Regions from separate parts of the Xanthobacter sp. DMC47 genome, predicted to be linked through region 3. Evidence: predicted binding sites of a transcription regulator. Region 3 holds the regulator's gene; each other region holds the start of a gene.
The links. Region 3 encodes LexA, which represses DNA repair genes until DNA is damaged. Its sites were predicted from a motif close to TGTTCNNNNTGTGTTCNG; they were not measured.
Positions count from the first base shown of each region.

Region 1 (2,264 bases), on a different contig from region 3:
TCGTCATCGTCGGAAAGGTCGATCTCTTCGGAGTCGTCTGTGTCGCCCTCCAGTTCGGCGACCTCATCGTCCTCGGAGTCTTCCTCCTCGAACGCGTCGTCCTCGGGTTCAGCGTCCTCGAGTTCAGCGTCCTTGGAGGCTTCAGGCTCGGAAACCTCGTTCTCGTCAGCGTCGATCTCGTCTTCGTCTAACTCTGCAATCTCCTCGGCGTCGGACAGCGCCTCCAGCACCGCGGCCTCGCTCTCCACCAAGCTGTCCTTCACATCGGCCGGCTCCGCAGCCACGGGATCGACATCCTGCTCCCCGGCGGGAGCGGGCGGGGTGGCGGCGCGGCCGAGGACGACGAGGCGCAGCAGGCTCCACAGGTGATCGGGGACGTCCGCCGTGTCGACCTCCGAAGCCGCCTCAGCCACGGCCTGCGGCGCGATGCCGGGCTCAAGGAGCGCAGGCTCCGACGCTTCCGCCGGGATCTCCTCGCCGGGGGCAGCCTCTACAAGCGCGGCATCGGAAACCGAGGGCGCGGGGACAGCCATGGCGGCCTCTTCCTCAACGGGAGGCAGGGCGGCCTGGGCCGCCGTCACCTCTTCCGGCACCGCGGCGGGCGCGGCGAAGGCGGTCTCCGTCGGGATATCCGCAAGCTTGGCGACAGGCTGCTGCGCCACCGGCTGGACCGCATCGTCCGCCGGCTCGAACAGGAAGTGCCAGCCGCGGCTCGACCCCTGGGTCGTGACCGGGGTGGGCACCTGCGGCAGGACTGGCGGCAGCGAGGGCGCGCCCGGCTCGCGGGGGCGCAGCAGATGGTCCGGAGTGCGGGTGAAGCGGGTGTTGGCGTCGAGGGTGAACGGCCGCAGCCAACTCGGGACCAGTTCGAGGTCGATCCAGCTGTGGGCGGTTTCGGCCGCCTCGAAGGCGCCCTCGTGGATGGCTGGATCGTATTCCGGAATCCGCTCGTAGAACGAGGGCAACCCACGTTCGGCGGCAGAATCGGCCGGCGGATCGAACGAGTCGTCCGGAGCGTAGGAAGGATACGCAAAAGGTCTCGGAGGACGGTTGAAGGAAGACATGTGAATCCGAAATCCGCAGCACCGGCGCCGTTTCGAGGACACTAGGGCGGGGGCGTTAAGGGGAGGTTTGCACCTCGCGACGAAGGTTTCAGGATACCTTATCTGTGAATCATGGGGACAAGCCCGCACCGCCCCACCGTCTGCGGCGGACCCGTTCCAGCCCCCGCAATCCCTGCTGCCGGACCTCCGTACGGTTGACATTCCGCCCTGCCGGAGTCCTTTTAAAAGAGAACAAAATAGGAACATTTGGCTCCGTCCATGCCCTCGTTTCCCCACCCGCAGCAGGCCCGGCGCGAGGATCTGGCAGCCCTGCGCCGCCGCATCGTCGAGATGGAACGGCTGTCCGCCTCGCCGGACGGTCCCGCCCGGCCGCGCCTGTCGCTCGGGGCGCCGTTGGACGAGGTGCTGGGGGGCGGCCTCGCCCGCGATGCGCTGCACGAGGCGTTCCCGGCGGAAAAGGGGAATGTCGCCGCCGTGTTCGGGTTCGCTCTTGCCCTCGCGGCCGGCACCCGCAAGCCGGTGCTGTGGGTGCGGCAGGACATGGCGGCGCTGGAGGGGGGTAACATCTACGGTCCAGGCTGCGCCGCCTTCGGGCTCGATCCGTGCCGCCTGATCCTGGTGGCCACCGCGGATGCTGCCGACACGCTGGGCGCCGCAGAGGAAGCCCTTGGCCATGGCGCCCTCGGGTTGGTAGTGGCCGAGCCCTGGGGATCCCCGCGGCTCATCGACCTCACCGCCACCCGCCGCCTCGCCCTGCGCAGCGAGCGCTCCGGCGTGCCAGCCCTCCTGCTGCGACCGGGAGCAGACCCCGGCCCCTCCGCCGCCGCCACCCGCTGGCGGGTCGCCGCAGCCCCCTCCCGGGTGGCGGGGGATGTTCCGACCTTCTGCCTCGGCCCGCCCGCCTTCGCGCTGGAAATCGAGCGCAACCGCCTCGGACCCACCGGCCGCTTCACCGTGGAATGGAATGCCCATGCCCGACGCTTCACCCCGGCGCCTCGCCGCGCTCTTCCTGCCGCGCCTGCCGACCGACCGGCTGCACCGCAGCCGGCGGGGGCCTCGCATGTGGTCTCCGGCTGGCGCCGCACCGGCTGAGACGCCGCTGGTCACGGTGGAGGTGAAAGCCAATGCCCGCCGCCTCGCCGCGGTGGACGCGGCGGCGGCCCGCCTCGGTCTCCATCCCGGCCTCACCCTCGCCGACGC
Region 1 covers NZ_JBQUZM010000001.1:503,239-505,502, forward strand. Annotated here, with positions in the region: gene ACT54R_RS02425 (DNA translocase FtsK) at 1-965, opposite strand, end outside; gene ACT54R_RS02430 (ImuA family protein) at 1,323-2,156, shown strand; gene ACT54R_RS02435 (DUF6504 family protein) at 2,125-2,264, shown strand, end outside.
Region 1: ACT54R_RS02430 (ImuA family protein) is a predicted target of LexA. The motif match lies at 1,292-1,309, and genes of this name have one in related genera.

Region 2 (2,264 bases), on a different contig from region 3:
GGTCGGCGCCGATCACCATCATCCGGTCGTGCAATTCGCCGGCGGTCATGTCCGGCCCGATGGGGATGCGCTCCACGAGGCCCACGGGGCCGGTGTCCAGCCCCGCTTCCATCTGCATCACCGCGACGCCGGTCTCCTTGTCGCCGGCCATGATGGCCCGCTGGATGGGCGCGGCGCCGCGCCAGCGTGGCAGCAGGGAACCGTGCAGGTTCAGGCAGCCAAGGCGCGGGGCATCGAGGATGGCCTGCGGCAGGATGAGGCCATAGGCCACCACCACCGCCACGTCCGCATCATGGGCGCGGAAGGCGTCCGCCGCCTCCTCGCCCTTCAGGCTTTTCGGCGTGAACACCGGCAGGCCGAAGCGCTCGGCAACCGCATGGACGGGCGAGGGGGTGAGGTCGAGCCCCCGACGGCCCGCCGGGGCAGGGGCGCGGGTATAGACCGCAACCACCTCATGGCCGCGCCCGACGATCTCCGAGAGGGTGGGCACGGCGAAATCCGGCGTGCCCATGAAGACGATGCGCATGAACCTCGTGTCCCGTGATCGCCCGCTGCGACGGGGTCAGGCCTCGGCCTTGTGCTTCGCCTGCTTGGTGAACTTCTTGATGACCCGGTCGCGCTTCAGCTTGGAGATATGATCGATGAAGAGCACGCCGTTGAGGTGGTCGATCTCGTGCTGCACGCAGGTGGCGAACAGGCCCTCGGCCTCCACCTCCCGCGTCTTGCCCTCCACGTCCAGGAAGCGCACCGCCACCTTCGCCGGCCGCTCCACCTCCTCGTAATATTCGGGGATGGAGAGGCAGCCCTCGCTGTAGACCGAGGTCTCCTCCGAGGCGGCGATGATCTCGGGATTGATGAGGGCGATGGGCTTCTTGTTCTCGCCGTCGCGCGCCACATCGATGGTGATGACGCGGCGCTGCACACCCACCTGTATGGCCGCCAGCCCGATGCCGGGGGCGTCGTACATGGTCTCGAACATGTCCTCCACCAGCTTGCGCACCTCGTTGTCGATCTTTTCGACCGGGGCGGAAAGCGTGCGCAGCTTGGGCTCGGGGATGATGAGGATGGGCCGGATCGTCATTCGAGCGAGATAAGCGAAGCTGCCGCATAGGTCAACATGTTCGCCGTTTGTTCAAGGAAGAGAATCACGTAAGAAGAGAAGGTTCACGCAAGAGCAAGGCATGCCGGTTGTGCTGTTCACCTTCGGCGGGCGGCCCTTCACCGTGGCCGAGGCGGCTGCGGTCGCCGCGGCGGTGCTGGCGCTGCTGCTGTTTCTGGTGCTGGTGAGCCTCGTGCGCCAGTCGCGGGCGCGCGCCGCCGCCGCCTCCGAGGAAGCCCTGCGGCGCGACGAGATGGACCGCCGCCTGCGCGAGCTGGTCCGCGTGCAGTCGGAGACCGCCGGCCGCGTCCAGAGCATGACGGAGATCCTCGCCCAAAGGCAGAGCGAGCTTGCCCGCGCCGTCTCCGACCGCCTCGACCAGACCTCCCATCGCCTTGGCGAGACGCTCTCGACCGCCGCCCGCGCCACCCATGAAAGCCTGACGCGGATCGCCGAGCGCCTCGTGATGGTGGAGGCGGCCGAGCGCAGCCTCGGCGATCTCTCCGCGCAGGTCGTTTCCCTGCGCGAGACGCTCGCCAACAAGCAGGCGCGCGGCGCCTTCGGGCAGGCGCGGATGGAGGCCATCGTCTCCGACGGGCTGCCGCGCGGTAGCTTCGCCTTCCAGTACACCCTCTCCAACGGCAAGCGGCCGGACTGCGCCATCTTCCTGCCGGGCGACCCGCGCCCGCTGCTGGTGGATTCCAAATTCCCGCTGGAGGCCGTCACCGCCTTCCGCGAAGCGCCGAGCCCCGAGCACCGCAAGGCCGCCGGCCAGCGCCTGCGCAACGATCTCTTGAAGCACGTCTATGACGTGGCCGAGCGCTATTTCATCCCCGGCGAGACGCAGGACGTGGCGCTCATTTTCGTGCCGTCGGAATCCGTCTACGCCGAGATCAGCGAGCATTTCGACGGCGTGGTGCAGGAGGCCTATCGGCTGCGTGTGGTGCTCGTCTCCCCTTCGTTGCTGATGCTGGCCGTACAGGTGGTGCAGGCCATCGCCAAGGATGCCCGCATGCGCGAGGAGGCGGACCGCGTGCGGACGGAGGTCGCCGCCCTCGTGGACGATGTGAGCCGCCTGCGCGAGCGGGTGGGCGATCTCGCCAAGCATTTCGCGCAAGTGGGTGACGACGTGCAGCGCGTCATCGTCTCCGCCGACAAGATCGCC
Region 2 covers NZ_JBQUZM010000001.1:1,921,337-1,923,600, reverse strand. Annotated here, with positions in the region: gene fmt (methionyl-tRNA formyltransferase) at 1-526, opposite strand, end outside; gene def (peptide deformylase) at 563-1,081, opposite strand; gene ACT54R_RS08895 (DNA recombination protein RmuC) at 1,182-2,264, shown strand, end outside.
Region 2: ACT54R_RS08895 (DNA recombination protein RmuC) is a predicted target of LexA. The motif match lies at 1,119-1,136, and genes of this name have one in related genera.

Region 3 (2,264 bases):
GCGCACCCGGCCTGTTCGCCGGCCGGCGCCTGACCGGCCGCGACATCATGCTCGCCGCCGCCATGGACCATGCGACAGTGCCGGTCGCGCGCCGCCCGCGCGTCGCCTTGCTGCAGACCGGCGACGAACTGGTGCTGCCCGGCCAGGGCACCGGCAACGGCAGCGAGATCGTCGTCTCCAACGCCTTCGGCCTCGCCGAACTCGCCCGCCGCGCCGGGGCCGATGTGACCGACCTCGGCCTCATCAAGGACGACCTTGCGGCCATCCGCGCCGTGGTGGCGCGCGCGCTCTCCGGCGAATTCGATCTCGTGGTCTCCTCGGGTGGCGCCTCCGTGGGCGATCATGACCTGATGGCCCCGGCGCTGAAGGCCGAGGGGGTGGACCTCTCGGTGCATAAGATCGCGCTGCGCCCCGGAAAACCGCTGATGTTCGGCCATCGCGGCGCCGTGCGGGTGCTGGGGCTGCCGGGTAACCCGGTGTCCTCCCACGTCTGCGGGATGGTCTACCTCGTCCCCCTCATCCGCGCTCTGCAGGGTGATTCCCGCCCCGGCCCCGAGACCGTGCCGGCGCGCCTCGCGGCCGACCTGCCGCCCAACGATGTGCGGCGGGATTTCATGCGCGCCACCCTCGACCGGCGCGCGGATGGCTCGATCCACGCCATTCCCTGCGCCTCGCAGGACAGCGCCATGCTGAGCATTCTCTCCGCCGCCGACTGCCTTCTGGTGCGCCCGCCCTTCGCGCCTGCGGGGCGCGTCGGCGACCCCTGCGAGATTATTCCCTTCGACGATTGAGCGTTAACGGGGCCTTCACCACTTGCGGAACACAAAAGGAACAGATAAAGACTGTTCATGATTTGTTTCGCGGCGCACCGGGCTGGATGCGCCTTGAATCGGGACCGGCCGAGAGCGCCGCTTCCGGGCGGTGCCTGCAAGGAACGGGGCCAGGGAATGCTCACTCGGAAGCAATACGACCTTCTGCGCTTCATCCATGAGCGGCTCAAGGAAACCGGGGTCCCCCCCTCCTTCGACGAGATGAAGGAAGCGCTGGACCTGCGCTCCAAGTCTGGCATCCATCGCCTCATCACCGCCCTTGAAGAGCGCGGCTTCATCCGCCGCCTGCCCAACCGCGCCCGTGCGCTGGAAGTGGTGCGCCTGCCCGACAGCGTGGCGCCGGGCCTTGCCTCCGCCCGGTCCGCAGGGCGCGGCTTTTCCCCGTCGGTCATCGAGGGCAGCCTCGGCAAGGTCCGTCCGGTGCCGGAGGACGACGAGGCGGGCCAGGTGGTCTCGGTGCCGGTCATGGGCCGCATCGCCGCCGGCACGCCCATCTCCGCCATTCAGAGCCGCAGCCACACACTGAACATCCCGCCCGAGATGCTGGGATCCGGTGAGCACTTCGCCCTTGAGGTCCGGGGTGACAGCATGATCGAGGCCGGCATCCTCGACGGCGACACGGTGCTCATCCGCAAGTGCGACAGCGCCGATACCGGCGACATCATCGTCGCGCTGGTGGATGACGAGGAAGCCACCCTCAAGCGCCTGCGCAAGAAGGGCGCCTCCATCGCACTGGAGGCTGCCAATCCGGCCTACGAGACCCGCATCTTCGGGCCCGACCGCGTGCGCATCCAGGGCCGGCTCATCGGCCTGATGCGCCGCTACTGATCCTTATTTCTCCTGCGGGAGATCCGGAACGGGGTGAGGGGCGCGGCGGTCCACGCTCAACGGGCGCCTGCGCTTTTTCTTAGAGGCGTTGCCCCTCACCCCGACGCCTCTTGAAGCCCCTCCCATCAGGGCGCGGTCGCATCTGCCTGAGGGTCGCCGGCATCGGCGGTGGCGGGTTCGGATATGGGTTCCGGCGGCAGCGGCGCCATCCAGGGACGGGATACGCCAGCCTTGCGGCTGGATTCGGCGACGAGCGCGCCGTCGCGGAGGGCGAAGGCGAGCGTCCCTGTCCGCGCAAGTTTCGCCGGGGTCAGCACCTCTGCTGGGCAGGTCTTGGGCGGCGGATCGCGGGTGACGACCATACGGGCGTTCAGGCAGTCGGCCTCCAGGCTTTCGGCGCGGCGCGAAATGGCGATAGTGCCGCCGCCGGGCAGCGGCGCGGTGCAGCCGAGCGGATCGCAGGTGAATCCGGCGGCAAGGTCCTTCGTTCCGGCCGTGCGGCGGTCGCCCTCCCGCGTCAGCCACTGCTCCACCACGAGTTTCTGGCCCGAGGCGCCGAGCACCGAAAGCCGCCCGTCCGGCATCCGCACCGCTACCGTCTGCGCA
Region 3 covers NZ_JBQUZM010000006.1:231,220-233,483, forward strand. Annotated here, with positions in the region: gene ACT54R_RS23270 (molybdopterin molybdotransferase MoeA) at 1-791, shown strand, start outside; gene lexA (transcriptional repressor LexA) at 948-1,658, shown strand; gene ACT54R_RS23280 (ComEC/Rec2 family competence protein) at 1,784-2,264, opposite strand, start outside.